2 linked regions of the Nordella sp. HKS 07 genome follow. Each later gene encodes a partner of the first gene's protein in a complex. Links are inferred from orthologs where the notes say so. Each region holds a gene or a part of one and is shown on either strand. Other genes may lie near its edges. The genes, in order: G5V57_RS04265 and hfq.

What was found.
Region 2: the proteins of G5V57_RS04265 (region 1) and hfq are in contact, whole or in part, in a crystal structure (PDB 3VU3), measured with the Escherichia coli proteins. The link is inferred for Nordella sp. HKS 07 from one-to-one orthologs.

Annotation. Positions count from the first base shown.
Region 1 is NZ_CP049258.1:871,765-888,993, reverse strand. Bases 7,798-10,783 are described here. They hold G5V57_RS04265 (catalase), read left to right. Parts: upstream 7,798-8,238; coding sequence 8,239-10,329; downstream 10,330-10,783. Other genes in these bases: G5V57_RS04260 (low affinity iron permease family protein), read right to left, coding at 10,416-10,783. In the rest of the region: G5V57_RS04300 (proline racemase family protein), read right to left, coding at 1-347; G5V57_RS04295 (TIGR00645 family protein), read left to right, coding at 414-926; G5V57_RS04290 (sodium:proton antiporter), read right to left, coding at 1,062-2,549; G5V57_RS04285 (acetyl-CoA acetyltransferase), read right to left, coding at 2,658-3,818; G5V57_RS04280 (glutamine synthetase family protein), read right to left, coding at 3,974-5,350; G5V57_RS04275 (aspartate aminotransferase family protein), read right to left, coding at 5,372-6,724; G5V57_RS04270 (D-amino-acid transaminase), read left to right, coding at 6,847-7,704; more of G5V57_RS04260, read right to left, coding at 10,784-10,901; G5V57_RS04255 (hypothetical protein), read left to right, coding at 11,044-11,751; G5V57_RS04250 (hypothetical protein), read right to left, coding at 12,062-12,247; G5V57_RS04245 (general stress protein), read right to left, coding at 12,927-13,508; G5V57_RS04240 (hypothetical protein), read right to left, coding at 13,535-13,969; G5V57_RS04235 (hypothetical protein), read left to right, coding at 14,378-14,629; betA (choline dehydrogenase), read right to left, coding at 14,770-16,425; G5V57_RS04225 (MurR/RpiR family transcriptional regulator), read right to left, coding at 16,509-17,229.
Region 2 is NZ_CP049258.1:6,057,927-6,071,531, reverse strand. The notes cover bases 9,396-12,229. They hold hfq (RNA chaperone Hfq), read right to left. Parts: upstream 11,019-12,229; coding sequence 10,773-11,018; downstream 9,396-10,772. Other genes in these bases: G5V57_RS28515 (PleD family two-component system response regulator), read right to left, coding at 11,379-12,229; hflX (GTPase HflX), read right to left, coding at 9,396-10,698; mazG (nucleoside triphosphate pyrophosphohydrolase), read left to right, coding at 9,396-9,406. Also shown: G5V57_RS28585 (MFS transporter), read left to right, coding at 1-920; G5V57_RS28580 (hypothetical protein), read right to left, coding at 930-1,631; G5V57_RS28575 (VOC family protein), read right to left, coding at 1,634-1,999; G5V57_RS28570 (VOC family protein), read right to left, coding at 2,064-3,608; G5V57_RS28565 (GNAT family N-acetyltransferase), read right to left, coding at 3,605-4,075; G5V57_RS28560 (serine hydrolase), read right to left, coding at 4,120-5,109; G5V57_RS28555 (Lrp/AsnC family transcriptional regulator), read right to left, coding at 5,124-5,585; G5V57_RS28550 (DMT family transporter), read left to right, coding at 5,685-6,590; G5V57_RS28545 (TfoX/Sxy family protein), read right to left, coding at 6,587-6,958; G5V57_RS28540 (shikimate kinase), read left to right, coding at 7,063-7,593; G5V57_RS28535 (DMT family transporter), read right to left, coding at 7,580-8,464; more of mazG, read left to right, coding at 8,591-9,395; more of hflX, read right to left, coding at 9,391-9,395; more of G5V57_RS28515, read right to left, coding at 12,230-12,746; G5V57_RS28510 (response regulator), read right to left, coding at 12,743-13,138; G5V57_RS28505 (DUF3572 domain-containing protein), read left to right, coding at 13,371-13,605. UniProt on the Escherichia coli protein: RNA chaperone that binds small regulatory RNA (sRNAs) and mRNAs to facilitate mRNA translational regulation in response to envelope stress, environmental stress and changes in metabolite concentrations.

The sequences.
Region 1 (17,229 bases):
AGCAACGTCTCCGGTTCCTGCATCGGCAGTATGCCGGTGTCGAGCAAGACGGTCGCCACGCAGATGCAGTTCGAGCCCGACATCGGCGGGGTGTCCTCGGGCTCCATGATGATGAAGCCCATCTGGGCTTCGGGGTTCTTCGGGGGCACCAGCAGGTTGACATGGCGGAAGACTCCGCCCCGGGGCTCGTTCAGGACGAAATTGCGCAATTCCTGGTCGTCGGCGATGAAGCGCGACTGGTCCCACAAAGTCGAGCCGGGCGGCGGCGCCACGCCCCCCACGATGACATCGCCGACCTCACCTTCGGCATGGCAGCCGACGATCTGGACCGCCTTGCAACTCCGCATGGTTTCTGCCTCTTGATTGCCCGAATTGATAGGTTATGAAAACGCCGGACATAACGGAAGGGCCCCATGAAACCCATCGAGCATTTCATCGAATCGATCATCCTCGCCTCTCGCTGGTTGCTCGTGGTGTTCTATCTGGGGCTCGCCCTGGCGCTCGCTATCTATGCCTTCTCCTTCGCCAACAAGCTCATCGAGTTCGTCAGCAAGGTCATGGTGCTAGAGGACACCGACACCATCCTCAAGATGCTGGGGCTGATCGATGCGGCGCTGGTGGCGAGCCTGGTGGTGATGGTGATCATCTCGGGCTATGAGAATTTCGTCAGCCGCTTCGACAAAGCCGACGGCGAGGTGCACTGGCTCGGCAAGATCGATGCCGGCTCCCTCAAGGTGAAGGTCGCCTCGACCATCGTCGCCATCTCCTCCATCCACCTTCTGCAGGTGTTTCTCAACTCCGCCCAGTATACGTCCGAGCAGATCATGTGGCTCACCATCATGCATATGGCCTTCGTGGTCTCGGCGATCTTCCTCGCCATCATCGACAAGGTGATGTCGGCCACCGGCAAGGGCAAGGAAGAGTAGCATCGGACCGAAAAGCTTGTGGCCGGGCCTGACCCGGCCATCGAAGCGGTTTTCGGATAATCCGATGCGCAAATCAGAGAGTTGGAGCGCCGGACGATTCTATGTGAGCGTCCGGCGATCTAGGTCCGGCAGTCATCACATATAGAAGATGAAGGTCAGGAGCGCGAATAGGGGCAGCAGGATCGTGACCGACCACAGCATGTAACCGAAGAAGCCCGGCATGTTGACGCCGGAGCGCCGGGCGATCGAATACACCATGAAATTGGGCGCGTTGCCTATATAGGTGAGGGCGCCCATGAAGACCGCGCCGGCCGAGATCGCCGTCAGCGTCATTTCCTTCGCGTACATGAGCTCCTGCGGATCGCCGCCCCCCAGCTCGAAGAAGACCAGATAGGTCGGCGCATTATCGAGGAAGGCCGACAGCATGCCGGTCAGCCAGAAATAGGCGGCGGTGTTGGGTGAGCCATCGGCGCTGCTGACCAGCGCGACGAGTGGCGCGAAGACGCCGTTCTGGCCCGCCTTCAGCATGGCGAGCACCGGGATGATGGTGATGAAGATCCCGGCGAAGAGCTTGGCCACTTCCTTGATCGGTTCCCAGGAAAAGGCATTGGCTTCGCGATCCGCCTTGGGCGTCACCGCGAGGGAGACAAACGTCACGGTAATCATCACGAGGTCGCGCAGGATGTTCGCGATCTCGGCATCGACGCCGAGAATGCGGACGGTGCCGAGCGAGGCGGAGGCGCTGAGCAGGATCGCGCCGATGATGACGCCGAGCAGGACGATGTTGAGGCCGCCCGACAGGCGCAAACGCTCGTCGTCAGGGGTGGGATCAGGCTTCGAATGGCCGTCCTGGCGATAGATGATGCTGTCGAGAATGAAGAACATCACCAGAAGGACGGCGACCAGGAACAGCGTTTCGAGAAAGAGATGCTCGGTGGTCCAGAAGAAATCGACGCCGCGCAGGAACCCCAGGAACAGAGGCGGGTCACCGAGCGGGGTGAGCGAGCCGCCGATATTCGCGACGAGGAAGATGAAGAAGATGACGACATGCGCATTGCGCTTGCGGTCGTCATTGGCGCGCAGCAGCGGGCGGATCATCACCATGGCAGCACCTGTCGTGCCGGTGAAGCTCGCCAGCGCCGAGCCTATGGCCAGAAGCCCGGTATTGACGGCGGGCGAGCCATGGAGATTCCCGCGCAGCACGATGCCGCCGGCGACCGTGAAGAGCGCGAGCAGGAGCAGGATGAACGGAATATATTCGAGAACGATCGCATGACCGATTGCCGCGGTGGCGGTCGCCGAATCGAAGAGGGTGAAGAGGGGCAGGAGGACGAGGGCGGCCCAGAACGCCGCGATCTTGCCCTGGTGATGTTCCCAGAAATCATGGGCCAGCAGAGGAAGCAGCGCGATCGACAGCAGGATGCCGAGAAAGGGCACCGCCCAGGGCAGCAGTAATTCGGCGCCGTTGAGTTCCGCCGCTTGGGCCTGTGCCGGCCAGAGGAGAGGGAGGAGGAGCGCTATCGCAGGAAGCGCGCGCCGAATACCCTCGCCCCGCGATGCCGGGAGAGGGAAGGGGCCCGACGCGAAGCGACGGGAAGGGTGAGGGGCCTTGCTGAACGGCATTTCGAAACAGACCTTTTCGTTTGGTTCAGCGAATGCCGACCGTGCGTGCAATAAAACTGTGTTCAAGGGGTCCCCTCCCTCTCCCCGCTCACGCGGGGCGAGGGACTTTTACCTCAACCGCTCGAGGATCGAAACATAATTGGCGACCGCGGCGCCACCCATGTTGAAGATCCCCGCCAGTTTCGCGTCCTTCACCTGCATGCCCTCGGCCTTGCCCTCGAGCTGCAATGCCGCCATCACATGCATCGATACGCCGGTGGCGCCGATCGGATGTCCTTTGGATTTGAGGCCGCCCGAGGGATTGACCGGCAGCTTGCCGTCCTTCTGCGTCCAGCCCTCGGCGATGGCGCGCGCACCCTGGCCTCTGGGGGCGAGGCCCATGGCCTCGTATTCGAGGAGCTCGGCGATGGTGAAGCAATCATGTGTCTCGACGAAGGATAGGTCGGCAAGGGACGTGCCGGCGCGCTCATGCGCTTTGCGCCAGGCGACTTCGCAGCCCTCGAAATTGACGATGTCGCGCGCGGACATCGGCAGATAGTCCTGGACATGGGCGAGGCCGCGCAGATGCACGGCCTTGGGAAAGCGCAAGGCAGTTTCCGTGTCGCACATCACGATGGCCGCGGCGCCGTCTGAAACCAGCGAGCAGTCGGTGCGCCGCAAAGGTCCGGCGACGATGGGGTTCTTGTCCGACACCGTATTGCAGAATTCGACCGAGAGCTCCTTGCGCAATTGCGCGTAAGGATTGGCGACGCCGTTCTTGTGGTTCTTGGCGGCAATGCGGGCGAGCGCTTCCGACTGGTCGCCATAACGCTGAAAATAAAGTTCGGCGATGCGCCCGAATATGCCGGCGAAGCCGCCCGGCGTGTCGCCTTCCTCGGCCCGATAGGAGGCATTGAGCAGGATGTCGCCGATCTGATCGCCGGGCGCCACGGTCATCTTCTCCGCCCCCACCACCAGCACGAAACGGGCGGCGCGCGCGGCGATCGAGGTGTCGGCGGCATGGATGGCGGCGGAACCGGTGGCGCAGGCGTTCTCCACCCGCGTCGCCGGTTTGAAGCGCAGGTCCGGCGATGCATTCAGCGCGAAGGCGGCCGGGAAAGACTGCTTCTCGAAACCGCCGAAATTGCCGACATAAATGGCGTCGATGTCCTTAGGTGAAATGCCGGCATCGGCGATCGCTTGCGCAGCGATGCCGGCGATCAGGCTTTCGAGCGTTTCGGCTTCGAGCTTGCCGAATTTCGAATGCGCCCAGCCGATGATGGCGGTCATGGGTCAGCTCCCTGTATGAGTTAGCTGACCCATAACATAGAAGCCTTTCCCGTTCGGATGAAAACATCCGAACGGGATAAAAAGGCTCGATTACGCAAAAATAGGAGCGCTTCCTTATCGCAAAAGTCGAGCAACTTTTGCGGGAAGCGCTCTGGTCAAATAGTTCTGAGATACCACTCGTAATCGCGCGCCGTCGGCTCGGCGAAGAAGCGATCGGCTTCGACCTCTTTCAGCGTACAGAATGTGTCGACGAAGTCCTTGCCGAAATACTCCTTGAGGATCGAGGCGCGCCAGAAGGCGTCGATCGCCTCGAACCAGTTGCCGGGAATATATTTGGCCCGCTTCTCATAGCCGTTGCCGGTGACGGGAGCGCCCGGATCGAGCTTCTCGGCGATGCCATGATGCATGCCGGCGAGGATGGCGGCCATCACCAGATAGGGATTGGCGTCGGCGCCCGCGGGGCGGTGCTCGATATGGCAGGTCTCGGGCGCGCCCGCCGGGATGCGCAGCGAGACGGTGCGGTTGTTGACGCCCCAGCTCGCCGATACCGGCGCATAGGAGTTGCGGCGGAAGCGGCGATAGGAATTGGCGTTGGGGGCGAAGATCAGCATGGATTCGGCCATCGACGCCTTGAGTCCGCCCAGCGCATTGAGCAGCAACTCGTTCTCGGTCGGGTTTGCTGCGGCGAAGAGATTCTTGCCGGCCTCGTCGGCGAGACTGATATGAATATGCATGCCCGAGCCTGTCCACTCGGAATAGGGCTTCGCCATGAAGGTGGCGACAAGGCCATGCTTGTCGGCGACGGCCTTGATGAGCCGCTTCAGCATGATACCTTCATCGCAGGCCTTCAGCACGTCGTTGCGATGGCGCAGCACGATCTCCATCTGGCCCGGCGCATATTCCGAGATCAGCGTCTTGGCCGGCAGGCCCTGGATGTCGGCATAGGCGTAGAGGTCGTGGAAGAAGGGCGCGAAATCGTCGAGATCCTGCAGGTGATAGGCCTGGTAGTGCTGCGGGCGCGCGCCGTTGGTGAGCGCCTTGGGCGCCCTGGGCGTGCCGGCGAAGGCCGATTCACGATCCATCAGGAAGAATTCGACCTCGACCGCGCCGACCGGCGTCATGTTGAATTCGGAGAAGCGCCCGACGATCTTTTCAAGGGCATTGCGCGGATCGGCATAATGGGGAAAGCCGTCGAGGTCATGCGCGGCGCCGATATATTGCGCCGCCGGCTGGGTGGCCCAGGGAATGGTCGTCATGCTGCCGGGTACAGGCCACAGCAGCAGGTCGCGGTCGCCTTCATCGAAGACGAGACCGGTCTCCGGCACATCCTGGCCGGTGGCGTCGAGAACAAGCGCCGAGATCGGCAGGAAGCGGCCGTCGCGCCAGCCCGGCACCAATTCGTCGCGGCGCAGGATCTTGCCGCGCTGGATACCGCACAGATCGGTCCAGATCAGATGAAAGCTTTCGATCCCGGGATTGGCGTCGAGAAAGCTCTGAGCTTCACTCTGGCGCTGCGGGGTGATGACGGTCATGATTCAAGGGCTCCCATCCGGTCAGACGAGTTCGGCAAGGCATTGGTCGAGGCCGTTGATCAGGCTCTCGACATGCGCTTCCGTCGTCGCGGGGCATATCAACATCATATTATGGAACGGCGTGATCAACACGCCGCGGTTCAGAAGATAGTGATGAATGGCCATGTCGATCGGGCGGTGGATGATACGGCCCGCTTCGCCGCCATTACGCGGTCTGTCCGGGCTGCACATGAATTCCACGCGAGCGCCGACGCGCACGACATGCCATGGTGCCCCATATTTGATGATGACATTCGCGATACCTCTTTCGAGCCTTCTGGCGAGCTCGATCAGAGGGGCGAAAGCCTCCCGGGTGAAATAGGTTTCGAGCATGGTGCGCATGAGCGCTACCTGCAGCTTCGAGCCTGAGAGCGTGGTGCCGATGCCGGAGCGGCCCGGCTCGCGATGTTCGAGATAGTTGCTGATGCGCAGCGCGGTCTCCGCCGAGAAGCCGTAGACGGCCGCGGGCACGCCGCCGGCGATCGGCTTGCCGAGCACGATGGCGTCGGGTTCGAGGCCATGGACGCCCGAATAACCGCCGGGGCCGGAGGACATGCAATGCGTCTCGTCCATCACCAGCAGCGTGCCGGTGCGCCGCGTGATCCGGCGCAAGGCGTCATGGAAACCCTCATCGGGCAGCACCATGCCGATATTGGTCATCAAAGGCTCGGCCAGCACGCAGGCGACATCGCCAGGCGCCAGCGCCGCCTCGAGGGCCGGTAAGTCGTTGAACTCGACGACCTTGGTGAATTGGGTGATGTCGCGCGGCTCGCCGATCAAGGCCGGATCGGCGACTTCTCTGCCGTTTTCGAGGCCGACAAAGGTTTCGTCCACAGAACCATGATAGCAGCCGTTGAAGACGAGGATTTTCTTGCGCCCGGTGATGGCGCGGCACCAGCGCAACACCGCGCGGTTGGCATCCGACGCGGTCGCCGTCACCTGCCAGGCGGGCAAGCCGAAGCGCTCGGCGAGGAGGCGCCCGACGATTGGCGCATCGGGTGAGGGCAGCATGGTGGTGAAGCCGTCGAGGCTTGCCTGGCGCAAGGTTTCGGCCAGCGCCTTGGGGCTGTGGCCGAACATGGCGCCGGTATCGCCCAGGCAGAAATCGACATAGAAGTTGCCGTCGGCATCGGTCAGATCGACGCCCGAGGCTTTTTCGATGAACAAGGGAAAAGGCGTGCCCCAGTCGATCATCCAATGCATCGGCACGCCGCGCAGCCAATATTTGGAGGATTCGTCCGACAAGGTCCTGGATTTCGGGTTGCGCTGCAGAAAATGGGCTTTTTCACGCGTCAGCATCGCCTCGACCGAGGCGTCCGTGATCCGGGAGGCCATGATATCCTTTACGGTAGTTGAGCCGGCACTTACCTAGCCGGGCCAGGGGGGAGGCACAACCCCCATGGATTTCTGCTCCAGAATCTGGTTTGACAGCGCTTCACGTCACAAGGGAAAATCCAATGAGCCGCGTCGTCTATGTGAATGGAAGCTATGTCCCTGAAAATGAAGGGAAAGTCTCAATTTTCGATCGCGGCTTCCTGTTCGCCGACGGCATCTATGAAGTGACGGCCGTGATCAACGGCAGGCTCGTCGATTATGAGCCGCATGCCGAGCGGCTGGAGCGCTCGCTCAACGAGATCCGCATGGCCTGGCCGTGCAGCAAGGCGGAACTTCGCCAGATGCATGAGGAGCTCATCAAGCGCAACAAGCTCGATGAGGGCATCATCTATATGCAGGTGACGCGCGGCGCCGCCGACCGCGATTTCAAGTTTCCGAAGGAGGCGAAGTCGACGCTCGTTGCTTTCACGCAGGAGCAGAAGCTGCTCGAAAACCCGTATGCGCCGGCGGGCGTCAAGGTCGTCACCATTCCCGATATCCGCTGGGCGCGGCGCGACATCAAGTCGGTGATGCTGCTGGCGCCGGTGCTCGGCAAGCAGAAGGCTTATGAAGAGGGTGCTTTCGAGGCCTGGATGGTCGAGGACGGCAAGATCACCGAAGGCACGTCGTCGAACGCCTATATCGTGAAAGACGGCAAGGTCATCACCAGGCCTCTGTCCAACAGCATCCTCGCCGGCTGCACGCGCCGTTCGTTGTTCCGCCTCGCCAAGGAGCACGGCGTCACCATCGAGGAGCGTTTGTTCACGCCGGACGAAGCCTATGCGGCGGACGAAGCTTTCCTCACCAGCGCTTCCAATTTCGTGCTGCCGATTGTCGAGATCGACGGCAAACGCGTCGGCGGCGGCCAGCCGGGCCCGGTGGTGCGCAAATTGCGCGACATCTATCTCGACGAGGCGCGCAGGCAGGCGGGGCTGAAGTAAGGCGCGGACGTTACCAGAGATACTTTCCTCAACTAGCGCCGCATACAGCCACGGGGCGCTTGGCTTTTATCTGCCCGGTTTGCGACCATCCACCCGGATCAAGGACAATGTCGCTGTTTCGCGACATGGAAGAATCCTCACGCTGAGCGCTCGCTTGCCTTTGCGCGCCGGCCTGGTCCTTGACAGTTCGGGGAACGATCTCCTGAGCGGATGCTCCCCCCGGAAGGGCAGGGGTTCCAAAAGTATAGCGACGCACCTCAACGCTTCTGCCTTATTCCCCATCGAACGCGCTTGAGCCGACCCGCACCCACGGACGCCGGAGGGGGAGGCGCGCAAAGTAATGGCGAACCATTCGGAACCAACACCCTTCCCCGTCATTGTCCTGACGATGTGCGGAGGGCTTCTGCAAGAGGACTGACGCGTGAATGCGACGATCCGACTGCAAAAGGAAGATCGCGGCGCAAAGCCCCAGCCTAATCGCATCCAACAGGTTCAACGAATTTCGCCCCCTCGGGCTCACAGCAGGAGACTCATATGAAATCGTCACGTGCGACAGGCTCGACTGGGGAAGTCGGTTCCGGCGGGGAACTCCATCAAAAGAGCGAGAAGACCGGTGATCGACTGACGACCAATCAGGGCATTACGATCTCAGACAACCAGAACTCCCTTAGAGTAGGTAGCCGCGGTCCCGCATTGCTCGAAGATTTCATGCTGCGGGAGAAAATCACGCACTTTGATCATGAGCGTATCCCCGAGCGGATCGTCCATGCGAGAGGGTCCGGGGCGCATGGCTATTTCGAGCTGACGAAGTCGCTTCGCCATCTCACCAAGGCAGGATTCTTGCAGAATACGGCCAAACAAACTGAGGTTTTCGTGCGATTTTCAACAGTCGCCGGTGGTGCGGGATCAGTGGATCTCCCACGCGACGTCCGCGGCTTCGCCGTCAAGTTTTATACCGACGAAGGAAATTTCGATCTCGTCGGCAATAACATTCCCGTCTTCTTTATCCAGGATGCGGTGAAATTTCCCGATCTGGTCCATTCCGTGAAGATGGAACCGGATCGCGGCTTTCCGCAGAACGCATCGGCGCATGACACCTTCTGGGATTTCGTGTCCCTGATGCCGGAAAGCATGCATATGCTGATGTGGGTGATGTCGGATCGCGCGATCCCCCGCTCGCTCAGAATGATTGAGGGCTTTGGCGTGAACACTTTCCGCTTCGTGAACGCTGAAGGCGACTCCAACTTCGTGAAATTCCACTGGCGCCCTGTCCTGGGCGCGGCTTCGGTGCTTTGGGACGAGGCTGTCAAGATCAATGGAGCGGATCAGGATTTCCACCGGCGTGATTTGTGGAAGGCCATAGACAGCGGGAACTTCCCCGAGTTCGAATTTGGCGTGCAAATTATCGATGAGGCAACGGCCGCCGGTCTGGACTTTGACATTCTCGACGCCACCAAGCTCATTCCTGAGGAGGTCGTGCCGCTGCAGATCGTCGGAAAAATGGTGCTAAATCGGAACCCGGACAATTTCTTTGCGGAGACAGAACAGGTCGCCTTCCATCCGGCCAATATCGTGCCGGGCATCGAGTTCTCGGATGACCCGCTTTTGCAGGGTCGCCTGTTTTCGTATCTCGATACGCAGCTTTCTCGGCTTGGCGGGGCGAATTTCCACGAAATACCCGTAAATCGGCCGCGCTGCCCGATGCGGAACTTCCAGCGCGACGGCATGCGCCGCATCGACGTCCCCAAGGGCCGCGTGGCCTATGAACCGAACAGCCTTGACCCCGATAGTCCCCGCGAAAGCGGTACAGGCTTCGCCACTCATCCTGAGGGCGATTTCGGCCCTCGAAAGATCCGGGAACGATCCGAAACCTTCAAAGACCACTACAGCCAGGCGCGGATGTTTTTCAACTCCATGTCAGAGCCCGAGCAGCGGCATATTGTGAGCGCCTTCGCGTTCGAGCTTGGAAAAGTGGAAACACCGGCCATTCGCAAGCGGATGCTCGGCCATCTGGCCATTATCGACAAGGCGCTTTGCGGCGGTGTGAGCAAGGCGCTTGGAACGACTGAGATTGATCCAATCAAGCCCGCCCTTGAACCGCGCGATCTCGCCCCTTCACCTGCGTTGAGCATAATCAAGAAGGCGCCAGCGACTCTTCGTGGAAGAAAGATTGGTGTCCTTCTCTCGAACGGCATCGACGGCTCTCTGGTCAAGCAATTCCGGAAGGCGATTGAGGCGGAAGGCGCGGAAATGGCCGTCGTCTGCCCAAAAATTGGCGGCGTCCTCCTGGCGGACAAGGCCAAGCTGCCGGCGGATCACGCGCTGTCGGGCGCCCCCTCGGTCATCTTCGACGCGGTCGCAGTTTTCACAAGCGACGATGGTGCAAGGGAACTCGCCGAGGAGGCCTCTGCCATCGATTGGGTACGGGACGCATTTGGCCACTTGAAGGTCATTGGGTTCAACGGTCCATCCGCAGAGCTGCTGAATAAGGCTGGCCTGTCGGGGATGTTTGATGAGGGCATTGTCAAGCTGGATGACAAGAAGGCCGATTTCCTAACCTTCATAAACGCTGCAAAACAGCAGCGGATCTGGGAGCGAGAGCCGAAGATCCGAAGCCCTGGATAAGGCAGTGCCGGCCGGGCTGCGGTTCCCCCGTGCCGGCGCTCGGCGCCCCCCTCTTCGGCAGGACGCTGAGAAGTTCGCGGGAGTTACTACGCGTGCAAAGTCCGTTTCGTCTTCGCTCCATTTTTCTTCGCGGATCGCGCGGCATGCCCACCGGGGCGGCGTTTACGCGTTTGCACCGCATGTTCGTCCTTTCGCGCCTCGTCGGCGATGGTCGCAAACTTCACTCTGAGGTCCGCCAGTTCCTCGTTGGTCAAGCACTCCAGATCAATCATCGAGTTCTTGGCGCCAGTCAATGCTCTGATAATTTCATCGAGCTTGATCTGCGTGGCCAAGCCGTCGCGGTTTTGGCTGTTCTGAATGACGAAGACCATCAGGAATGTAACGATGGTTGTCCCTGTATTCACCACCAGCTGCCAGGCGTCCGAATAACTGAAGAGCGGGCCGCACGCCACCCAAGTGACTAAGACAGTCAAAGCCAATCCAAAGGCAACCGGGCTGCCAGCCGCCCAGGCGACTTTATTGGCAAATGTGGCGAAAAGGTCTCCTGACGATGCTTTGGAGTTTCTCTTCATAGCCTGCCTCCTATTACGCCCACTCCTGCGATAGGCAGGCGTCCATCAATATTTTCTGCCCCACTAAGTTCCCTTCATGAGCTCAGGAACTTAGTTGCCCTCAAACGCTTTGCTCAATCGAACCCCCAAGGAGATTAGGCAAATGAGTAAAGTCGAACGCCCGGAAGCGCTTGCTCAGTTCGCAGAGTCGGCGCGACGTGGGGAGCAAGACGGAGTTGCCGGCCTCACGGCAACGGAGGCCACGACACCCCTCTCGACAAATCCGAAGGACAAGGACGATGCGGCAACGCGCATCCTGGCAGAGGGAGCAACCGGAAAGGACTTCCACTCGGAGGATGCTGTAGCACGGGTTCCAGATCGTATTCTCGAAAGTCAGGGCAAATCGAACGCCGTGTCAGAGGAAACCCAGGAAGCCGTCCAAGGCGACGATGCCCCCTATGACGCAACTCAAGATCCTCGCACTGGTAGGCCGCCTACACCGTTGGACGCCCAGCGCCTGGCACGCGACCATGAGCTGGATCGGCTATCCGCCGCGCTGACGCCCGAGGAAGAAGCCGACGAAGAAGATGCCGAGCCCCTGGAGGATGAGGCGGAAGAAGATTTCACAAGCGTCAGTGAAGACGATGAAGAGCTGGGAGATGAGGACATGGAGGATAGCGAGACCCAATTTGTCCAAGCTCCTGCCCGAATGGTTGCACCCCGCTCAGAAGAGGGATCGCCCTCGGACGACGAGGACTTTCCCGAACAAAGCGCGCTGCGAGATTCGGCGCGCGAGGACACTGAAGAGGACGCCGAACATGACGGGAGAATTAACATCGACGCTCCGCGCGCCGGCCATGGCAAGCGGTGATTCTGACGAGACCATAGAAGCGCTCACCATAGCCGACCGCTCTTATCCAAAAAGAGTCTTGAGCCGGGAAATCGGTTAGCCATCCTGCCTGCGTTGCCTTTTTCGACGGCTCCTTTGAACCTCTTGCGGTCCCTGCCATCGACCGCCGACTGAATGCGACGTCCGGTAGAACCCCGCTCTTCTGGCTCACGCCGGTAGTGCGACGACGTGGGGGCATTTGCGAACCTCAGAAGCTTGGGATTCGTCGACCGTGCAGAAACAAAAAGAGCCCCTTCGTTTAAAGGGGCTCCGTTGCAACGCATGACTTGTTCTAGCCGCTCGGAGTGCGGTCGTCTTCTTCATACTCAGGACGTATAGGTGTCGGATTCTGCTGCTGCTGCTGCTGCTGCTGACCGGGGTTCTTTGCTCCGCCGCCCTGCTGCTCCTGGCCGGGCCGCTGCCCCGGATTCCCTTGCTGTTGCTGGTTCTGATCACGGTTGTCTTTATTGGGATTCATGGAGTGCTCCTGTCTAGAGGGTTAGCTACTGGAAACCCTTCATGGGCCGGATGGTTCCTCCCGACCAAACAGGTCTCTGCAATTCCCTGTTCGCTTGCTGATTGTCTTTCTTCCCGCTGCGGATCCCCAGCGTCTATTGAGCCTCAAGCTTCGCTTCTTTGCGGTCCGCCCTGGACGAGTCCAGATGGTCTTCCGCTGATAGCCTTGCGCTTTCCTTCGCAAATCGCCGCATGGATCAAATAAAGCTCCGCTATCAGTCCGTCGTGAGCAAGGGCAAGCTTCCTCGCGCGCGTGATCTGCTTGTCCAGTCGGGCTGATTCAAGGGCGAGCTGCTTGCGACCATGCTCCTCCGCGCATCTTATCATTCGGACGAACTCCTTACATTGTAGCACTTCCGCGTCTTTCTCCAGCGCCCCAAGCTCGCTTGAGGTCTTATCTTGGTCTGCCGCGCCGTGCCTTGGCTCTTATCTTCACACTTATCTATCGAGCGTGACCGCCAGGGGGGTTAATGACCGCAATGTCCGCGTCAAAGGGCCCGCTCCAGATCGACTGAGGGCGGGCCCAAGAGGATAAGACTAGGTGATTAACCAGGGGGTCAATGCCATGGCGGCAGAAAGGTTCCACACCGCCTGGAATTAATTTGCCTCGGACTCGACCGGGCTACCCGCCGGAAAGCCCGTTACAAGGGCCTTCTGATGCGTTCGATCTCAGCTTCGGTAAGCTTGTAGGGAGGAGCATCCGGATCATAGGATTTCCAGCCCGCCTTCCTGTAGTCGTCGCCCAAAGTGACAGGGTCCAACGGTTCATGCCTGTCAAGGATCATCCGCACTTTCTCAGCCCGATCGTCGTCGGTTTTCACGGAAAGCAAAGTTCCGCCCCGCCGTATCGCCTCCGAATAAACATGGGCCTGGTCTTCCGGGACGCCTGCTTCTACAAGCGCGCCCACGACACCACCGGCCGCACCGCCTGCTAGCGCACCAGCCGCGGTCGACGCCAGCCAACCGGCAGCCACTATCGGACCGACGCCAGGGATGGCCAGAAGGCCAAGACCAGCGAGAAGTCCTGCGCCCCCGCCAATAACCGCTCCGAGCCCGGCTCCCGCTGCCGTCTTGGAAGCGTCATCTCTGTCGTCGTACTTGGCGCTGACATTGCGATTAGCAAGCAAGCTTATTTGCGACGAGGGGATGCCACCCGCCTCAAGGTCCCCCACCGCTCTCTGAGCGCGCTCGTAATTGTCATATATTTTTGTTACGGTCTGCATTGAACATTTTCCTTATGTGAGATTCATTAGTTCGAGACGACATTGCCTTTGTAATCGACGGCAACTTTTGAGGCCTTTCCATCTATCGTCGCCGTGCCGCGCCAAATGCCCTTGTCATCTTTCGTCAACATCGACACGTCCGTGTAGCCGGCGGCAAGCGCGCGATCTTGCGCCTGTCCTTCCGTGAAGCTGTTTGCTCCTTCCAGCGGCGCGCCCTCATCGACCGCAGCGGCCGTGAATACGCCCGATTTGCAATTGTCCATGAACACGGACTTGCCGATCATGCTATCGGCGGGCGCGCCTTTGCCGTTCACACGCATCCATGCTGCGTAGCGGGTTGCCTCGGCGCCGTTCAAAGTGCCATCGTTGTTCGCATCCGCCTGCTTCCACATTGTATTGCATTCCTCATCCGTCGCCGCAAAAGCCGGAACGGAGAAGACAAGGCAGGCGGTCGCCGCCAAGAGAAAAGCTTTCATATGATTGCCTCAGCTGTTGAAGGTTTCTCGCTTAAACAGCGAGTACGTGACTAAATGCTTTCAGTCGCGCTTAGTTCCTCTTTGGACGACCAGTTCTCCAATGCTTCTTCAGGAAGTTCGCCGCGCGAAAGCCGATCTGAGAGAGATGAATGACTCTAAACGCAACGGCCCGGGATAACCCAATAGAAACCGGAGGCGCCTCGACCGTATGGAACTGCTGTGAATGATTGCTTCGTTACTTGGAACTTAGTGCGTCTTGCGGACTTGACGACCTGCTTTTCGGGTCGCAGTCATTGCGGCGCCGTCGGAGCCCTACAATCAGCGTGCAGATGGCTTGCGGATCTCATCGAATTTAAAACGGAGCGTGGTCCCGAATGAACGAGGCGCCCACAGATGAAACCGGCAATTGAAAGGAGGCTTGATCACATGCACAATAGTCTACTTGACACTAATGAGCATCAATTACTCAACGCGGTACTCGCGCAAGTGTGTCGTGACCTGCAGGTCACCGACGACGCGACGCGGTCAAAGCTGCGGGACCACATCCTTGTTCTCGCCGATCATGGTGTGAGAGACTTTGAGACGCTGCGCAACTACGCCGCGCGGCCGCGGATCAACCGGTTTTCGATGGTCGATCCGGCCTAGTCCTAGGGGATGTGCTCAGGTCGGCACTCGTTCGTTCGAACAGTACCCCTTCGCGATGCCAGATCATTTGATTGCGAATGCGGTCCCCCTTCCGGAATGCTAATAGTGCCGTGCTGCGACGCATGGGGAGCAGCGAGAGACTACCTCTGACTTGTCTTCCAATTAGGATTGATCCACGGCTCCTGATTGGAGGCGGGGAGCGGCTCGCGGCCGAGAATGTGATCGGAGGCCTTCTCGCCGATCAGAATCGACGGCGCATTGAGATTGCCGTTGGTGATCTGGGGCATGATCGATGAATCGGCGACGCGCAAGGCGTCGATGCCGATGACGCGGCATTCGGGATCGACCACCGCCATTGGATCGCCCGCATCGCCCATGCGGCAGGTGCCGCAAGGGTGGAAAGCGCTTTCGCAGTGATCGCGGATGAAGCCGTCGAGCTCGGCGTCGCTTTTGAGATTCGCGCCTGGCTGGATCTCGCGGCCCTTGTAGGGCTTCAGCGCCTCCTGCTCGAAGATTTCGCGCGTCAGCCGCATGGCGGCGCGGAACTCCGTCCAATCGTCGGGATGCGACATGTAGTTGAACCTGATGGTGGGCGCTCCCTTAGGATCCGCCGATGTCGCCTTCACGAAGCCGCGCGACTTGGATCGCATTGGCCCGACATGGACCTGGAAGGAATGGCCCTTGGCGGCGGCCTTGCCGTCATAGCGGATGGCGATCGGCAGGAAGTGATATTCGATGTCGGGATATTCGACGCCGGCGCGTGAGCGGATGAAGCCGCAGCTCTCGAAATGATTGGTGGCGCCGAGGCCGGTCTTGAACAGCAGCCATTCGAGACCGATGAGGCCCTTCGAAAAGAGATTGAGGCTCGGCAGCAGGGAGACGGGCTTCAGCGATTCCATCTGAAAATAGACTTCGAGATGGTCCTGCAGATTCTGGCCGACGCCCGGCAGCGCGTGCACTGGCGTGACGCCGATCGACTGGAGATGCGCCGGATCGCCGATGCCGGAGATCTGCAGGAGCTTCGGGGAATTGATCGAGCTCGCCGCCAGGATCACCTCGCGGCGCGCCTCCGCCCGCAGGATCTCGCCGCCGCGCTCATATTCGACACCGGTGGCGCGCTTGCCCTCGAGCAGGATGCGGCGCGCGAACGCGCGGGCGACGAGCTTCACATTGGTTCGCTTGAGAGCGGGGCGCAAATAGGCATTGGCGGTGGACCAGCGCCGGCCCTGCCAGATGGTCCGCTCCATGGCGCCGAAGCCTTCCTGCTGGCGGCCATTATAGTCTTCGGTGACGGGGTAGCCCGCTTGCCGGCCCGCTTCGACGAACGCCTGATAGAGCGGATTCTTGCGGACGCCGCGCGTGACATGGAGCGGCCCGTCGGTGCCGCGCCAGCCTTCCTCGCCGCCATGCGAAGCTTCGAGCCGCTTGTAATAGGGCAGCACATGGCGGTGACCCCAACCCTCGGCGCCCATCTCCTCCCAGGTGTCGAAGTCGCGGGCGTGTCCGCGCACATAGACCATGCCGTTGATCGAGGAAGAGCCGCCGATCACCTTGCCGCGTGGTGTCACCAGACGGCGCCCGCCCAAAGCCGGCTCGGGCTCGGCGATGAAGCCCCAGTCATAGGTCTGCATGTTCATCGGATAGGATAGCGCCGACGGCATCTGAATCAGCGGGCCCATGTCGGTGCCGCCATATTCGAGCACCAGCACGCTGTGCCGTCCGTCTTCCGACAGGCGATAGGCCATGGCCGATCCGGCCGAGCCCGACCCGATGATGATGAAGTCGAACGACTCCATATGAACTTCCCCTTTTGGCGCTTATCCCTGCGCGCTCTTCTTGAGGGTAGTGGATCGCATAGCGGGCGGCCTTGCGCAATACGTCATGAATTGCGGCGTAAGCGGCCAGTTATGCCCTCGAGCTCGCGGATGCGCTGCTCGGTATCGGACCAGCGGCGGTCGACGATGTCGGCGATGAGCGCCTCGATCATGAAAAGTGTCGCGACGTTCGAATCCCAGCCCGAGGGCGCCTCGATACGCAAGGGAAAGGAGTGCGCGGCGATGCTGGCGATCGGCGACATCCATTGATCGGTGAACAGAACGATCCTGATCCTGCGCTGATGCGCGAGATTGGCGAGTTCGGCCAGCCTCGGGTCATAGCGGCGCACGTCGAAGGCAATGAGAACATCGCCGCGATCCATATTGAGCACATATTGCGGCCAGGACGCTGGCAGCGCCGGCATCAGCGTCACGCCGGGGCGGATCATATGCAGATGGGTATGGAAATACTCGGCGAGCGGCATGGTGATGCGCCCGCCGACAATATGGACGGCATGGCCCAGGTCGGCGATGAAGTCGGCAATATGGTCGAAGCTCCGGTGATCGACGAGCTTGAGGGAGCCGCGCAAATTCTCCATCACCGCATCGGCGAAGCGGTTGAGCACATGGGCTTCGGGCGCGTCCTTCGACCAGCGCTGATGGCGCGCGATCGGGTCCTTCAACTGCGCCGATACTTCACCGCGCAAGGCGGCCTGGAATGCCGGAAAGCCCGTGAAGCCGAGTTTCTTGGCGAGTCGCAGAGCCGTTGGCGTCGATACCCGCGCC
Region 2 (13,605 bases), 5.2 Mb from region 1 along the record:
GGCTTGCGCTCCTGTGTTCGCTCCTGGCCGCGCTCACCCTGCTCGCGATTGCCGGGACGCAGGACGTCTGGGCCTGGATGCCGCTGCGCTTCCTGCTCGGCTTCTTCGCCAATCCGCTTTACGTGATCAGCGAAACCTGGCTGATCTCGATCACGCCCGCGTCACGACGGGGCCGCATCATGGGCCTCTATTCGTCGATCGTTTCGGGCGGCTTCGCCATCGGCCCGCTGTCGCTCGGCCTGGTCGGCACGCAAGGTTGGCCGCCCTTCATGATCGGCATCGCGGCCTTGATTCTCTGCGGCCTGATCGTGCTTGCGGTCGTGCCGCGCCTGCCAAAGATGCCGCATGATGGCGAGGCTACATCGGTCGGCGGCTTCTTCGCACTGGCTCCGCTCCTGTTATTCGCGGTTTTCGCCGCAGCCGCCTTCGAGCAGGTCCTTATTTCCCTGTTCGCGGTCTATGGCGCGGCACTCGGCAGCACCGAGCAGCGCATCGCCTCGCTCATCACCTGTTTCGTCGCAGGCAATGCCGTGCTGCAGATCTTGCTCGGACGGGTGGCCGAACAAGTGGGCTCGACGCGGACCATGTTCTTCTGTGTCCTGGTTTCGCTGGCCGGCTGCCTGTTGCTGGCGACGGCCTTCAACGCGTGGCTTATCTGGCCACTCGTTTTCGTCTGGGGCGGGGTCTCGTTCGGGATCTACACCATGTCGCTGATCCAACTCGGCGAGCGTTTCAGCGGCCAAGCGCTGATCGCCGGTAACGCGGCCTTCGCGTTCGTATGGGGCATCGGCGGCATTGTGGGCTCGCCCGCGACAGGACTGGCGATGCAACTGATCGGACATCAGGGGCTGCCATTAGTCCTTGGCCTGCTCTGCTGTGTCCTGGCGGTGTTTCTGATGGCGGAGAGACGGCGGGTCTGAGGCGAGATCTCAGCCCGCCCACACGCGAAGACCGCCCAGCGGCTTCAGGCCGAGTTCTTCGAGGCCGGCTTCCCTTTCCGCGCTCCAGAATACGATAGGCAGACCGGGATAGGCGTCAGCGATGGCGTCGGTCAAACCGAGCGTGAAGACCGTTTCATCGCCTCCGGAAAACCAGTTTGAAAGGCCTATGGCACTGCCTGAGGCGTAAGAGATTCCTCCGGCCGCGATCTGACCGCCCCGGCAAAACCGCCAGAAGCGTATGCGTTCATCGGCCAGTAGAGTGTTCTTGAAGGGATGGCTGGCGACGCCCTCGCCCCAGGCCCCAGCCCAGCGCGCCAAGTCCCGCAGCGTGTTTATACACTCCCACGGGCGCTCCTTCGTCGAACCTCGCCAAATGGGATGCCCGCCATACCATTGCGCTTCGATCACCGGCGCAAACCCCAGAGATGCCAGATCGAGATCGCGGAAGCTGTCCTTGATGCTCCACTCTCCCACCTCCGGCCTCTGTCTCAGCGCGTGCACGATCTTCGTCACGGCCGCCTGGGCCTTCGGCAGTCGCGTGATCACATTCGGGTAAAAGCGTGGTGACGGCGCGCGATTGACCCAGGCATACGAATTATCGATCTCGTTCGAGCCATGCGCCGCGCAGACAGCGCTGCACCAGCCGATATTGTCCCCGATCGCCGCTTGTCGAAGCACCTCCCGCTTCATCTCTATTTCGCCGGTCCGGCTGGCTCCCAGAGCTCGATCGGGTTGCCTTCCGGATCATGGATGCGGCAGAAGCGCCCCACTTCGGAATCCCATTCGGCACGCGTCTCGATAGCGATGCCGGCCGCCTTGAGCTGAGCCATCATGCGATCGAGATCATCGACGCGGAAGTTGACCATCCATTGCTGTTTGGGCCTGCCAAAATAAGTGGTGTCGGCGGCAAATGGCCCGAAGATGGTGGTGCCCGCCTCCTGTCGCCACACCGTCGTCTGGATGTTGCCGATGCCGAGATGTGTTTCATACCAGGCCGCCAGCGCCGTCGGATCGCGCGCCCGGAAGAACAGCCCCCCAATACCCGTCACCTTGGCCATGTGCGTGCCTCCCCCTTGTTGCAATCCCGCATGATGCGGCAGGACAATCCGTCTGTCATCCTGTTTATCGGGAGAACCAGGCGGTGGCGAGCTCGCGATCGCCATCGGTCAACTCATGGCCCGCTTCGATGATCCGCGCCTCCAGATCGGCACCGCCTCCCCGCAAGGCCTGCTCCAAGGGGGGCGCCAGAGCGCGATAGGGATCGGCGCTTCCCGAAACCATCAGTGTACGGAGTTGCGAGAGATCGGCCCGGGGGGCCTGGTCGAGTACCATGACCGGGCGCAGCAATATCGCGCGCTTCACCTGTCCGGGATGCAGCAGCATCATGGCCGCCAGGAGATTGGCGCCATTGGAATAACCAAGGAAAGTCAGCTTGTCCGCCGCCAGGCCATAGGCCTTGACCGCTTCGTCGATGAAGACCGCAAAGGCTGCGGCCTCGAAGCGGATGTCGGCCTGATCGAATGAAGTGGGCGTAAGCCGCCGGAACCAGCGCAAAATGCCCTCCTCCGTGCTGCGGCCCCGCACCCCCAGCAGCGTCGCTTGCGGGGCGATGCGGCGGGCCAGCGGCATCAGATCGGCTTCGTTGCCGCCCGTACCATGCAGCAGCACTATCGTGCTTCCGTCGGGAGCCTCGGGGGCGCTGAAGCGATGGATGAACGGCAGATCGCGATAGATTACCCGTGCTTCTCCCGGGAGCGAAAATTGCGGCAGCATGGTTTCGAGGTCGCGGGCCCGCTCCCTCTCCTGTGGCGGCAAGAAGAGCCGCTCTCCCAGGTTTTCGACCGGCTCGTCGATGGTGAAGCCCGGTCCGTCGGTCGCGAGTTCGAGCAAGGTGCCGGCGGGCTCGCGCACATAGAGCGAGATGAAATAATTGCGGTCATGCACTGTGGTCGGGCTGGAATTGAGCCGGGCAAGGCCCTGCTCCACCTGGCGCAGGCTCGCCACATCGGGACTGCGCAAGGCAACGTGATCGGCGATGCCGGTTCCCGGCAGGCCCGGCCAGAAGCCATGCGCGTCGCGGATGTCGATCACATCGTCCGCTTGCGAGATGAGGCGTTCGACAGCACCGTCGCGGGCCTGGCGGCGCCATCCGAAATGGCGACTGATGAAGGAGGCGGTCTCTTCGGGCGCCTCCGACAGGATCGTGGCGCCTCTGATGCGACGGATCGCATGCTCGGCCGGAATGTCCGGCGTTGCCCATGGATCGTTCGCCGACAGAGCAGCGCCGACCAGTTTCACCGTGACGCCGTCGGGATCGCGCAGGCGTAAGCTCGTCTCGCCGAATTCCGTTGTCGGTCCCGACGCCGTGACATGGAAGCGCAAGGCGCGCTCGAGCCAGAAGCCGAGGCTCATAGGATCGATCGCCAGAGCCACCTCGCCGACCTGGCCATGGCCGGCCCGGCCCTGGGCGCCATCCTCCCAGACCAGGAAGGTGATCAGCGAGCCGGGCGAGCCTGAGCGGTCGCCATAAAAGAGGTGAAGCTGGGTCGCATCCTCATAACCGCCGGTGCGCTTGACGAGCCGCATCCCCAGGAAGCCGACATAAAAATCGACATTGGCCTGCACCTTGCGGGTGATGAGCGTGATGTGGTGGAGTCCGGTGGTCACGGGCTCAGCTCCATATGAACGATCTCGATGGGATCGCAGCCGAGCCCGTGGGAGAAATAGCCGCGTTCAATCGTACGGAAGCCGTGGCGCCGGTAGAAGCCTTCCGCATTGATGGTGGATTCGACCTTGATCGGCCCCGTATGTCCCTTGCGGGCATTTTCGATACCGATATCGAGCAGCCGCGCGCCAAGCCCCGAACCGGCCACGCCCGGCAGCAGAAACAGGCGGGTTACCTCGCCGGGCTCGGAATCGACAAAGCCCATGATCTTTCCCTTGTACTCGGCCACGACAACCTGTCCGCGCGATATCAGGTCTTCGTAGTAAGCCGGGCTGCGATCACCCATCCAGCTGGCGATCTGTTCCGGCGAATAGTGATCCCGGGCCAGCGCCGCGACGGAGCGCCGCGTGATATCGAACAGCGCTTCGCCATCTCCTTGCCGTGCCGGACGCAAACTTACCGTGTCCATGCTTCATATACTCCCGGCAACTGACGGCAACTCTGCGGCGATGCTCATGACGCGAGCCCCAGCCATGACAGTGCCGCATGCTCGCCCGGCAAGACCGATTGAATGATAGGCGGAACGAGGCTCAATCCATTGTCTCCATTCATGAACATCACGAACGCGCTTCGTCGTGCCGGTATTCCCATGGCGAATGCCCTGGCGCCGGGGTTAGCACCCCAATGAAAGAAGCCGCCGGCCTGTGTATCAAGGCCCCACCCTAAGCCCCAGGCCACGCCCTCCTCGAGCGTCTGCATCTCCCTTTCCAAGGCTTCCGTACGTTTCAGGGGGACTTGCGGCCCCGGCGTCATCCATTGACGCGCCATCCCTTGTGTCAACAAGCTGCCGTGGAGGCTGGCGGCGAGGAACCTTCCGTAATCCGGGGCAGTCGTCAGCAGCGAATAGGCCGCATTCGCCTCACGCGGCATGAACCGGTCCAGGACCGTCTCCGCCTCATGTGCGTCAGCCACGCGCGCTGCAAAATCCGGGCGCCAGACGAAGCTGGACTGGCGCATGTCAAGAGGATCGAAAACGAGTCGCCTGACGAGAGTATTGAGCGGTTCTCGCGTCAGGTGCTCGAGCGCGCTCTGGAGATACACGAAGCCCTCGCCGGAATAGCTGAAGCGGGATCCGGGTGGGAAATAGCTGCGCAAGGGACATTCGTCGCACCGCCAATTGGGCAGGCCCGTGCAATGTGACAAGATGTGGCGCGCGGTGATCGCAGCGCCAAGCGGATCGCCAGGGACCATAGGCGCAACGATATGCGAGAGCGGTTTGTCGAGATCGAGCACACCGCTGTCTGCCAGCTGAAGCGCAGCAAGGGCGACGACCGGTTTGCTGAGCGAGGCTGCCTGGAACAGTGTTTGCGATGTGACGGGCTCGGCGGTCGACATGCTCGCCACGCCGGAGGTGACGACATCCTCTCTTCCTTCGGTCAGGACGAGCATGGAGAATCCCGGCACTCCTGCCGCGCTCATCAGCGCCTCGATTTCATCTTTCATGATCATCCCAGAATTCAGATCGGCAGCAGCGCGTCGGGCTTGACGTCGGCGACAGAGGTATAGGTGTGGGTTTCCCTCACCCCTGGCAGGGGAAGAATGACACGCTGCAGGAAATCCTGGAACACCGCCATGTCGGCGATCCGCGCTTTGACGAGGTAGTCGAAGCCGCCGACGACCATGTGGCATTCGAGGACCTCAGGCGCGTTGGCCACGGCCTCGGCAAATTTGTCGAAGACATGCGGCGCCGTCTGGTCGAGCCTGACCTGGATGAAGACGATGGTTCCACGTCCGATCTTGCGGGGGTCGAGCACGGCCCTCACCGCGGTTATGAAACCGTCGCGGAACAACCGCTTGACCCGCTGACTCGTGCCAGTCGGCGACAGGCCGACGCGCGCGGCGAGATCGAGCGTCGTACGCCGCCCATCCTCCTGAAGCAAACGCAAGAGATTGCGGTCTATCGTGTCGAGATCGGCCATGTGAAATCCGCGGTAACCAGGGGTAGCTTGCGTGACAATCACGCACTTTGGAGCAAAACAGCGTATTTAATCGCGCCCTTCGCCGCAATAGCCTGCGCCATGCAATCGAGTCAGGTGGCGCAGGCGCCGAATATTCGACTGGCCCTCCTCGCGGGGCTTACGATGATCATCATCACCGCGGTGCAATTCGTCGCCGCGCGCTTCAGCCTGCGCGCCCATCTGACGGCCATCGACATCGCCAGCCTGCGCTTCGCCGGCGCCGGCGCCGTCTTCCTGCCGATTGTCTGGTGGATCGGAATAGCGCGGCTCAGGGCGCTCGGCTGGCGTCGTGCGCTTGCCCTCGCTCTCCTGGTCGGGCTTCCCTATCCGATGATCATCAATTGGGGGTTGACCTATGCGCCGGCCACGCATGCCGCGGCCCTGTGTCCGGCCTCGATCGTGTTCTTCTCCTTCCTCTTCGCGCGCGTCGCCTTCAACGAGAGGATCACGCGTGGCCGAGCAATCGGCACCGCCTTGATCATCGGCGGCCTCCTCCTGTTCATCCTGCCTTCCATATCAGGAATGCCGGACGTGCTGTTCGGCGATCTCCTATTCGCAGGCTCGGGGATCATGTTCTCCGCCTATGCCATCCTGGTGCGGCGGTGGGGCGTCGATTCCGTCACCGCCACGGCGGCCATCGCGTTGCTGTCCTGCCTGCCGTTGCCTGTGCTCCACATCCTGGTGCCGAACGGGTTCGCCTTGGCGTCCAACGTCGAGATCGTCACGCAAATCGTCATCCAGGGTTTCCTCGCCGGCGCGGCAGCCATCTTTCTCTATACCTATGCCGTGCGCCAGCTCGGGCCGCAGATCGCGTCGCTCTTCCTGCCCTGCGTACCGGTCGCGACGGCCTTTACCGGCATGATCGTGCTCGGCGAAGTGCCGAGCCTGCTGCAATTCCTGGCGATGCTGATCATGACGGCGGGCATGGTGCTCCCGGTCTTGCTCAAGCGCAACGGCGGAAGTTAGCGGCTGCGCGTCCCGGGTTTCCTGGCCGCCTTTTTTGTTTTCTCAGCCTTGGGCGGCAAGGTGCCGACGAAAACAACGGCGAGACGAAGTGCGGCCTGGACGGCCTTCCTGTCCAGCGCATTGGGATCGATATAGACATATCCTTCCATCAGCCGGCCCCCCATCTCCATTTGTCGCGCGCCCGTGACCTGCAAAGCCTGCGCCAGACGGTCCGGGCCGACACGCAGGAGAAGTCCCTTCTTGAACGTGCCGGCGACCATGTTGCCATCGAGCATGAAGCCGGTGCCACCGAACATCCTGACTTCGCGGATCTTGCCGGCCTTCGGCAGTGTCGCGCGCAGATCTGCAATGACATCGTCTTCGGTCATTGGGGGGCACCTCGGTGCTATCACGTGAGACCCACGCTAGCGAAAGCAGGATCAATTGCCAATCGGCGATGGAAATCCTGTCAGCGCGCCACTATTATCGTCTCATGCAACTTGTTTTCATCTACGGACAACCGGCATCGGGAAAATTGACGGTGGGGCGGGCGCTCGCCGAGCGCACCGGTTTCGCGGTCTTCCACAATCATCTGATCGTCGATGCCGTGGGCGCAGTCTTTCCTTTCGGTTCGCCGGAATTCGTGCGCCTACGGGAAAGCATGTGGCTCGATGTCATGCGGGCCGCGGCGCGCACTGGGCGCTCTTTGATATTCACCTTTGCTCCGGAAGCGACCGTCGCCGTGGACTTTCCGCAACGTGTACGGGCCGAGATCGAGGCTCTGGGCGGAAGAGTGATCTTCGTGGCGCTCGTTTTGCCCGAAACCGAGCAGGAACGTCGGATCGACACGCCCGACCGCTCCCGCTTCGACAAGATGCGTTCGCTTGAAATGCTGCACCAATACAGGGATGTCTTCGTCTCCTCCATGGCGCGCATGCCCGAGCCCGCCATCACCATCGACACGGCCACGCGGACGCCCGACGAGGCGGCTGCCGAAATCGTCGGCGCGCTCACGACAGACTGATGAAGCCTGTTCCCGCGACGGCCAGCATCGCGCCGATCCAGGCGGTGGCCGGCGGCGCGACGCGTGTCCGGGCCCACACCATGGGCAGGATCACCACCGGCGTCATGGAGGATAAGGTCGAGACGATGCCGACATTGCCATAGGCGAGCGCCGCCATCAGCAATGACATTCCGAGGAATGTGCCGAAAAACGCGGATCCGATCCCGAGGCTTAGATCACGATAGGAGAGCTGATGGGGACGAATGATGGCCGTGAAGGGCAGGACTGTGAGGGCGACGAACACCAATGCGGCCAGACCCGAGCGCACCGCCATGGCGGTGAAAGGCTCGACGCCGGCGGCCATGGCCGGGCGCGCCAGCAAGCTGCCCATGGCCTGCCCCAGGGCCGTGACGACGCCGAGCGCGATGCCTGCCCAGGGCACGTGCGCGGATGGCACGCGCGCCGTCCCCCGCCCCGGCGAGCCGATCGCCATAACGATGCCGGCCAGCACCAGAGCGACGCCCAGTCCCTGCAGTCTCGAAATCGTTTCGCCGAGAAAAACATAACCGAGCGTCAAGGCGAAAGGCGAGGTCAGCGAGAACAGCAGCGCCGTGTTGCGCGGGCCCGCCTTGTAGATGGCGGCGAAATAGGTGGTGCTCGCGATGATGATGCCGAACAGGCTCGATGCCGCCAGCAGGCCCAGTTGCGGCAGGCCGAGTGTTCGCCACCCACCCAGGAAAAGGGAGACCGCGCCCGTCATGATGAGCGCGGCCAGCATCTGCCAGCGCGCCAGGCGGAAGACGCCAACACGTCCCTTCAGCTCCGCGATCAGCATGCCGCTGACCGCGATGCAGAAGGCCGCCCCAATCGCCAATGTCTCGGAAATCAGCAAGAAATCACCCGCTCGATCGAGGCGCTATAGCAGGCGGACGATAGTTGAGAAACCGCTTGAGGATGCGACGGGACCTTCCTACTTTGCGGCGATCCCCCTTTGCGCCATCAGAGCAGTCGTTTCCGCATGACCAATCCCGCCGATCTCGATCCCCGCCAGCTCGCCACGCTCCGCGCCATCATGAAGGCGCTGCGCACGCCCGGTACCGGCTGTCCGTGGGATCTCGAACAGGATTTCTCCACGATCGCGCCTTACACGATCGAAGAGGCCTATGAGGTTGCCGATGCCATAACGCGTGGCGACAAGGCCGATCTCTGCGAGGAGCTCGGCGATCTCCTGCTGCAGGTCGTCTATCATGCCCAGCTCGCCGCCGAGGAAAAGAGCTTCAGCTTCGACGATGTCGTCGAGGCGATCTGCCGCAAAATGATCCGTCGCCATCCGCATGTCTTCGGTGACGAGGAAGCGCGCTCGGCGAAACTGGCCAAGGGGTTTTGGGAGGAGATGAAGGCGCGCGAGAAAACGGCCGGCGGCCCAAAGGGCGTGCTGGACGGCGTGCCGGTGGGCCTGCCCGCCATGACGCGCGCGGTGAAGCTGCAAGCCAAGGCGGCCAAGGTCGGGTTCGACTGGCCCTCGATCGACTTCGTCTATGACAAGATGAACGAGGAGATCGCCGAGCTCAAGCAGGAGACGGCGCGCGACGCCCAGGAGGCGGAATATGGTGACCTGCTCTTCGCCATGGCCAATCTGGGCCGCCATCTCGACATCGATCCGGAGGCCGCCTTGCGCGCCGCCAATGAGAAGTTTCTCCGCCGCTTCCGCCATATCGAGCAGGAACTGGCCGGGCGCGGCTCCTCGCCCGGGCAGTCGACCCTCGAGGAGATGGATGCGCTGTGGGATGACGCCAAGCGGATCGAGCGCGAGCGCGATCACTCGGCCGCGTGATCGAGCCGGCTGGTATTGCGCAGGCGGTATTTGAAGCGGTTGGCGGCGATCTCGGCTTTGTCCGTGCTAAGACGAACGGTGAGGACGACGCTGCCGTCCTCCAGTTGCTCGCGGCCCAGAACCTCGCCCTTGTCGTAGAACCAGGCCTGGCCCTGACCGTCGGCGGGATCGAGGACCGCCTCATAGAGGCTGAGATCCTTGCCGAGCTTCATTTCGATGAGCGCGCGCAGTTCGGCGAGGCCCTCGCCCGTCAGAGCCGAGACGACGACGCAGTTCTGCTGACGCTGCGCCTGGGCGCGGCGCATGGCGGCGCTGTCTTCGGCCAGAAGATCGACCTTGTTCCACACTTCGATGATGTGGTCGCGGCGGTTCTCCGCGATGCCGAGCTCGCTCAGGATGGCGGAGACATCGGCGGCCTGCGCCTCGCTTTCGGCATGGCTGATGTCGCGCACATGCAGGATCACAGCGGCCTCGATCACCTCTTCCAGCGTGGCGCGGAAGGCGGCAATGAGCTGCGTCGGCAGATCCGAAATGAAGCCGACCGTGTCGGAGAGCACGGCTTTGCGTCCATGTGGCAGCGAGATCGCGCGCATGGAGGGATCGAGGGTCGCGAACAGCAGGTCCTTGGCGAGGACGCCGGCATTGGTCAGCGTGTTGAAAAGCGTCGACTTGCCGGCATTGGTATAGCCGACGAGCGCCACGACCGGATATGGCACACGAGCCCGGCCCGAGCGGTGCAGGCCGCGCGTCTTCACGACGGTATCGAGTTGCTTTTCGAGCCTGGAGATGCGCTCCTGAATCAGGCGCCGGTCGGCTTCGAGCTGGGTTTCGCCAGGGCCGCCCAGGAAGCCGAAGCCGCCGCGCTGGCGTTCCAGATGGGTCCAGGATCTGACCAGCCGGCTCTTCTGATAGCGCAGATGCGCCAGCTCGACCTGCAGCAGGCCTTCGCGGGTGCGGGCGCGCCGCCCGAAGATCTCGAGAATGAGGCCGGTACGGTCGAGGACCTTGGCGCCCCACGCCTTCTCCAGGTTGCGTTGCTGTATCGGGCTCAGCATCCCGTTGACGATGACGAGATCGGCTTCCGCTTCCTTGACGAGGCCTGAGATCTCCTCGACCTTGCCGGTGCCGATCAGGGTCGCCGGCCGCGGCTCCTGCAGAATGACGACAAGCTGTCCCGCAATTTCGAGATCGATGGCGAGCGCCAGACCAACAGCCTCCTCCAGGCGCGAAGCGGCATCCCGATCGGCCGACACAGGCGCCGTCCTACCCTTGCGTTCGATGTGAACGACAATGGCGCGCGTCGCCTGAGGTCCTTCAATCTGGAATTTTACTTCGTGCCCGGAAGAATGCTTGCGTCTGGTGGGCTTCACCCGTCCTTGCCTTCCTCGTCGAACAGGCTGATCGGCCCGCCCGGCATGATCGTGGAGATCGCATGCTTATAGACGAGCTGGGACAGACCGTCCCTACGTAACAATACGCAGAAATTATCGAACCAGGTGATAATACCCTGCAATTTCACCCCATTAACGAGAAATACCGTCACCGGGATCTTCTGCTTGCGGACATGATTGAGAAAAGTGTCCTGCAGATTTTGTGGTTTTTCCTGTGCCATATGAAATCTTGTCCCCTTCTTTTTCGGTCACAGCCAAGGGAATCCGAGCCTAGCACGGTTGCAGTTTGTGCAAAACCGCAATTTCGTTAACAGGCTCTACGGAAATCCTTGCCGCTGATTTGCGTAATCGCGCTCGACGATTCAATAGGCCGTTGGTCTATGGACATTCGGGCGAATGTTGGGCGTCCATTACTATCCCTTCATTCCTGCACAGATTTCTCCGCCATAATGTTTCGGCGTAGCAATATAATCCTGAACGAATCTACACCGACCCGAGCTTGGCGCCACAGGAGATCAAGTAGATGACAGCGCCTTGTCGCGCCGAGCTTTCAGTTCAAGCTTTAAGTTGATGTGAGTGAGTCAGGCGGCGGTCGAATTGACCCGGTTGCGGCCGGCGCGCTTGGCGCTGTAGAGCGCCTCGTCGGCGCGCTTGATGATGATGTCCATCGTGTCCGACGTGCTTTCGACGGCCGCGACACCGATCGAAACGGTCACCGTCAGGGGGCCGTTGCGCGCGCCGACATTGAAGGGGGTGCCCGAGACGCTGCGGCGCATGCGGTCGGCGATCTTGGCGGCCACATCGACACTGGTATTGGGCAGCACGATCACGAATTCCTCACCGCCGATGCGACAGACCATGTCGATGTTGCGGATCGACTGCTTGAGGCGCGAGGCGATCTCCTGCAGAACGCGGTCGCCCGCCTGATGGCCGTGTTCGTCGTTCACCGCCTTGAAGTGATCGACGTCGAGCGCCAGGATCGACAGCGCCTTGCCGCGATTGATCGCATGCTCGACGAGCGCTGTGGTCTGGTTCTCCATATAGCGGCGGTTATAGAGGCCGGTCAGTGGATCGGTGACGGCCATTTCCATCGTCGCCTGCACATGCGAGCGCAGCTGATCAGTGTAGCGGCATCGTCGGATCTGCGTATTGGCGCGCGCCAGGAGTTCCTGCCTGTCGATGGGGCGGATCAGATAGTCGTTCACACCCATGTCGAGGGCGCGCAGCAGGCGTTGATGATCGTCAGGCGCCACGACGATAAGGATCGGCGTCTGGCGTGTCCGCTCAAGCGATTTGAGCTGCGAGCACAAGCGCAGGCCATCGACGCTGTCCATGTCGAGATTGATGATGATCAATTCGTAGCGTGACTCCGCCGCGTGCATGACGGCGGTCAGGGGATCGTCGATCACCGTCACTTCGTGATGCGGTACGAGGGCCTGGCGGGTGCGCTCGGCGGTATTGGCGCGATTGTCGATGACCAGGATCCTGCCGGGCCTTGAGGAGTCGATGCTGTCGCCGCCGCCGAGCATCTTGACGGTCCCGCCATTGGGCGAGCGCGCGCGCAATTCGTCGGTGAGCATCTTGAGCCTGACAAGGCTCTTTACCCGGCAGAACAGCGCCAGGTCGTTCACCGGCTTGGTCAGGAAATCGTCGGCTCCAGCCTCGAGCCCCTTCACCCGGTCTTCCGGCTGGTCGAGGGCGGTGACCATGACCACCGGTATGTGGTGCGTCTGCGCATCGCCCTTGATCTGCCGGCACACTTCGATGCCGTCGATGCCGGGCATCATCACGTCGAGCAGCACGATATCCGGTTTGGTCCGCTGCACGGAATCGAGCGCGTCGGCGCCGTTCATGGCGGTCACGACGTCGAAATACTCAGCCGAAAGCTTGGCCTCCAGCAGGCGCACATTGGCAAGAATATCGTCGACGACCAGGACCCTGGCAGTCATTGCGGTCCCTTGAGGAAACTGTCCACGGTTTTGAGGAAGCTCATAACGGAGATGGGCTTGGAGATATAGGCCTCACAGCCGCCTTCGCGGATCTTTTCCTCATCTCCCTTCATGGCGAAGGCGGTTACCGCAATAACCGGAATTTTGCGCAACTCGTCGTCTTCCTTCAGCCATTTGGTGACCTCGATGCCGGAGACTTCCGGCAGCTGAATGTCCATGATGATGAGATCGGGCATGTGCTGGCGGGCGATCTCGAGCGCCGAAAGGCCGTCGCGCGTTTGCAGGACGCGATAGCCGTGCGCTTCGAGCAGATCGTTGAAGAGCTTCATATTGAGCTCGTTATCCTCGACGATCAGCACGGTTTTGGCCTGCGCTGGATTTGTTGCGAGCATCTGCTCGGTCCCCACTCGTTCTCTCGGTATCTCTAGCACGGCTCACACCCGGTCAGGGCGTACTGTGGTCCTGTCGGGAATCTCCACACTCACCCCGATTAGCCTGTTTCGTTTTGAGAATTATTGCCGTTTCTTCTATAGGGAATTGTCACCGAACTGGGTAACTAACAGTTTAACCACTATGCCACTCGGCAACGTGGTAAACCATTGATTAAAGCGGAAAATCTCCATCATGCGAGCGCCTGCAATAAATGCTGGAGAAGCCGAGCTCATCGCCCTGAAAGCATTAGGTTTTCTGGCCAATGAGCCGGAGCGGTTCAGCCGCTTTCTGGCTTTGTCGGGGATCGAGCTCGGCGATATCAGGGCAGCAGCCCAGAACCCGCAATTCCTCGCCGGGCTCCTCAACCACCTGCTCCAGGACGAATCGCTGCTCCTCACCTTCACGGCCGAGCAGGAACTCGATCCCC